DNA from 2 places in the Janthinobacterium sp. CG_23.3 genome. Region 2 is predicted to be linked to the other one. Evidence: riboswitches for the same ligand, from Rfam matches in the RefSeq annotation. Region 2 holds a riboswitch; the other holds the start of a gene.
The links. A riboswitch is a leader RNA that binds a small molecule or an ion and turns the genes downstream of it on or off. The one in region 2 is predicted to bind cobalamin.

Region 1: linked by a shared signal. The riboswitch ahead of ACFDR9_RS04085 (TonB-dependent receptor) and the one ahead of ACFDR9_RS01360 (TonB-dependent receptor plug domain-containing protein) in region 2 are both predicted to bind cobalamin.

What each region holds. Positions count from the first base shown of each region.
Region 1 covers NZ_JBJXIB010000008.1:359-2,749, reverse strand. Annotated here, with positions in the region: gene ACFDR9_RS04085 (TonB-dependent receptor) at 1-1,000, opposite strand, end outside; cobalamin riboswitch at 1,186-1,404, opposite strand; gene ACFDR9_RS04080 (IS3 family transposase) at 1,724-2,391, opposite strand, start outside.
Region 2 covers NZ_JBJXIB010000002.1:2,583-4,973, forward strand. Annotated here, with positions in the region: gene ACFDR9_RS01355 (histidine phosphatase family protein) at 1-394, shown strand, start outside; cobalamin riboswitch at 568-787, shown strand; gene ACFDR9_RS01360 (TonB-dependent receptor plug domain-containing protein) at 916-2,391, shown strand, end outside.

The DNA of each region.
Region 1 (2,391 bases), on a different contig from region 2:
CCGCCGCCGCGTGGTAAACATAGTTTTCGGCGTTGCGCCAGTTGCGGCGCGCTGTCATATAGGCCAGTTCGTTGCTAATGGTCAGCGTCGGCGCCACGCGCCAAGTCAGACGGGCCACCGCCTTGTCGTCGACGAAGTCGATGTCGGCGTCGCCCACGTTGTAGTTTTGGCCGCGCAGCGCGCCCGCGATGCCGCCATTCACCAGCGGCGTGCCGAAGTAGCGCTGCGGTTTCTGTTCGAGATGGTCGAGCTGCATGTCGAGGTCCAGCTCGGGCGTCAGGGCGTAGCTCAGGCTGGTGAGCACTTTGCCGTGGCGCGCCTGGCCCCGGTCGAGCATGCCGTCGCCGCGGTCGGCGTAGGCGTCGAGGCGGAACGCGCCGTTCTCCCCCAGCGCGCCGGTGGCGCCGACGCCGCCTCGCAGCGCCCGGCCGCCACCGATGCCGGCCATCGCCTCCAGCGAGGCGGCGCGCGTCGGCGCCTTGCGCACGGCGTTGATGGTGGCGCCGGTGGTGCCGCTGCCGTAGACAACCGAACTCGGGCCGCGCAGCACTTCGATGTATTCATAACCCCAGGGATCGGACGGATAGGTCGCCGTGCCCGAGGCCACCTGCGGGCGCTGGCCGTTTTCCAGCTGGGCGATGGCGCCGTTGCCGCTGAAGCCGCGCGCCGAGTAGGCTACGCCGTTGCCGGGCGAGCTGATATCGGTCAGACCCGTGGTGCGGGTGACGGCGTCCTTGACTTGCAGGTCGCCGCGCGACTGCATGGTATCGGCGCTGAGCGACTCGACGCTGGCGGGCAGCTCCTGCGCCGTCAGGCTCAGCCGGCTGGCCGTGGCGTTCTGGCGTTGCAATCCCATTCCCTCATGCGCGAGAGCCCCTTGTACGGTCACGGTCGGCATCACCGCGGTCTGCTGGGCCCAGGCGCCGGACACGCACAGCAGTGCGATGGCGGTGGCGATGGGGCGGATGGGCGTGGAACAAGCTGGGCTGGAATGGGTCATGGAGGCGTCTACGTGGTGAATTGCCGGGAAATCCCGGGGGTGAGTTCGCGACGGCGCACGCGGCCGCGCCGGCGCGCGCCGCGCGCGCAGGGCGAACGGACGCGCGCACGGCTGCGGCGTGCGATTGCGTTGGCAAAACGAAAAAAAAGACGAACAAATAACAGGCAAAACCACACCCCGGGTTTTGCGCATGCATCGTGACTGGCCGGTCTTCTGGCTTGCCGTCATCCTTCCCTGGTCCTGCCTTCCCGTGCGATGCACAGTGGCGTTCGATCAAAGTCGTCAGGCATACAGCAGCGGGGGCTGCGCCGGACTGGCGCGAGATGGAAATCTCGCGCGTCACCGGCTTCCCGTTTCACCCTCCAACCGACAAGCGGGAGGGCACCATTCACGTATTGGGGCGCATTTTACATGGAGAAAAGTGTAGTTGTCACAATATTTCTGACGCTGGCGCTGGAATTCCTCGCGCTGAGTTCCAAGGCGAGGCATGTGTCAAACTAGTTGAGAAAGCACTTCCGTGGCAGTCGTCGGTGGTTCGCTAACCCGACCTACGGAAACCGCGCTACTTGCAAGCAAAGCCGCACGATGACTCTACATTCAGTTCGAGGACAACAAGGTGTCTAAGCAGCTGCGCACTAATCTAGCGAATCTAGCCCTGGGTACGGAGCGTGTCAATGACTTTGAAACACCTGGTTGAATCGGCGAGAGTCTAAATCTCGTATTTCAGGCAGCTTTTTTCTCCATTGGTGGCGGGTTGATCCAAGCCGACGTCGGCAATTTTTGCGGCTGTGGCATGCGGTGTTTGAAGCGGTTCGGCGTGCGCTGGAAAGCGATTGCCAGAGTGGTTTGTCGTTGCTTGCGCACTTCGGCGGCGCGGCCGGTGTGAACGCTCTCAGGCGTCATCATGCCGATGCCGGAATGGCGGTGCTGTCGGTTGTACCAAGAGAAGAACTGGACACAGTGCGCGCGCGCGTCGGCCAGCGAGCCAAAGCGTGGCGGAAAGCCGGGCTGGTACTTCATGGTTTTGAATTGCGCCTCCGAGTACGGGTTGTCGTCGGAGACGTAAGGCCTGCTGTGCGACTTGGCGATGCCCAGGTCGCACAGCAGCGTGGCCACCGCCTTGGAGCGCATGCTGCTGCCCCGGTCGGCATGCAAGGTTAGCGTTCCCGGTGCGATGCATTCCTTGGCGGCGCTGTCGGCAATGAGCTGCTCGGCCAGCTCGGCGGTTTCCTGCTCGGCCACCATCCAGCCGACGACGTAGCGGCTGAAGATGTCGAGAATGACATACAGGTGGAAGCAGGTGCCCCTGACCGGACCCTTCAACTTCGTGATGTCCCAACTCCAGACTTGATTGGGCACCACGGCCAGCAGTTCCGGTTTGGCGTACTCGG
Region 2 (2,391 bases):
CCGCTGCGCCGAGCTGGCCACCGCGGTGGCCGCCGCCCTGCCCTGCGCCTCGCTCGCGTTCGACGCCCGCCTGGTCGAAATCGATTTCGGCGCGTGGGAGATGCGCCGCTGGGACGACATTCCGCGCGCCGACATCGACGCCTGGGCCGCCGACGTGGCGGCCTACCGGCCCGGCGGCGGCGAGAGCGTGCTGCAGATGGCGGCCCGGGTAGCCGCATTCCACGACCAGCTGTTGCGCAAACAGTACACCGGCGCGTTGCTGGTGTGCCACGCCGGCACCATGCGCCTGCTGGCGGCCCGCCACGCCGGCCTGTCATTGGAGGAGATGGCGCTGAAGGCCGCCTGCGCGCCGCACCAGATCGGCTACGGCCAGTGCCTGGTTCTCGACTCCTGAGGGGGCGGCCCGGGCGTGTCAACGCCAAATTGCGCAACAACCCTGGGGTCAGGTCTCGATATGGCGGTTTTTAAGGCAATAAAACCGCCATTCTTAGACCTGACCCTAGGGTTTGTTGCGCCGCTTGCGGTGGTTCGCGGCGGCCAGGGCGGTTGCCGCCGCGGCGCGAAGCCGTATAATGTGCGGGTTTTGGTGCCCGCGTCCATGTCCATGGACGCAGTTAAACGGGAAACACGATGCCGCTGTCATAGCGAACGTGTGCTGCCCCCGCAACGGTAAGCAAGTGTCGCCCTCGGGCGGCGAACTGCCTCGGATAACCACTGTGCGTCGCATGGGAAGGTGAGGCAGTCTGACTTGTCAGCCCGGATACCGGCCAGAACAGGTGGAAGTGTGGGGACGGGATGTCCGCGATAGGAATCGGCCAAAGCGGCCGTCTTCGGTCGCCGTATCCCGCCCCCACTTCTGTTCAATCTGGCCAACGGGGACGTCGGCTGGTTGCTTCTCACTTACTGAAAATTGTCATGACTTCTCCTGTTTCACGCCACGCGGCGATTACCTCGCTGGCGCTAGCCATTGCCGCCCCCGGCGCCTTCGCACAAAACCCATCCGAAAAAATCGATGCAGTGATCGTCACGGCGAGCCGCAGCGCGCAACCGGCCAGCGAAGTCCTCAGCGATACCGTGGTGATCAGCGCCGAGCAAATCGCCCGTTCCGGCGCCGTTTCCGTGGTCGACCTGCTGCAAAAACAGCGTGGCGTGGAAGTGGCACGCAACGGCGGCGCCGGCACCAACGCCTCGGTCTTCATCCGCGGCGCAAACAGCAACCAGAACATCGTATTGGTCGACGGCGTGCGCATCGGCTCCTCGACCTCGGGCGCCGCCAACTGGAGCGCGCTGCCGCTGTCGGCGATCGACCACATCGAAATCGTCTACGGTCCGCTGAGCACGATGTACGGCGCCGACGCCATCGGCGGCGTGGTCCAGATCTTCACCAAAAAAGGCCAGCGCGCGCCGCACGTGGGCGCCTTCGTCGGCGCTGGCAGTGACGCCACCCGCCAGTTCGACGCCAGCGTCGCCGGCGCCAGCGGCGGCGAGCACAGCTTCAGCTACGCGCTCACCGTCGGCAAGGAGAAATCGGACGGCTTCTCGGCCACCAACAAGGGCAATTACTCGTACAACCCGGACAAGGACGGCTACGACAAGGAAAGCGCCACCGGCCAATTCGGCCTGGAACTGGCGAAGGGCCACGACATCGGCCTGCTGTTCCTGCAAAGCCGGCTCGACAGCCAATACGACAACGGCACCGGCGCCTACGACGCGCGCACGCACCAGAAACTGGGCAACCTCGCCGTCTTCACCAAGAATCAGATCCTGCCGAACTGGACGATCCAGTTCCAGGTCGCCGAGGCGCGCGACAAGGCCGGCACAGACGCCAGCGCGAGGGCCGGCGGCAAGGCCCAGCTCGACACCGTCCAGACCGACGTTACCTTGCAGAACAATTTCAAGATCGGCGCCGACACGCTGCAAATCCTGTTCGAGCACCGCAAGGAAGAGGTCGAGTCGAATTCGCCGAAGGAGCTGAGCAACCAGCGCAGCACCAAGTCGGTGGCGGCCTCGTACAGTCTGAAACGCGAACGCCATCTGGCCAGCGTCAGCGTGCGCGGCGACGACAGCACGCAGTACGGTTCGACCACCACCGGCGCCCTCGGCTACGGCTACCGCATCAACGCGGCGCTGCGCGCCAACGCCAGTTTCGGCACCAGCTTCCGCGCGCCGACCTTCAACGAGCTGTACTACCCGGGCTTCGGACTCGCGTCGAACCAGCCGGAAAAAGGCCGCAACGCCGAAGTCGGCCTGCATTTCGACGACGGCACCACGCAATTGGGCGCCGTGTATTTCCACAACCGCATCACCGACCTGCTGGTGTCGAACGACTTCTGCCCGGTCGAGCAGAACACCCATCCATACGGCTGCGTCTACAACGTCAACAAGGCGCTG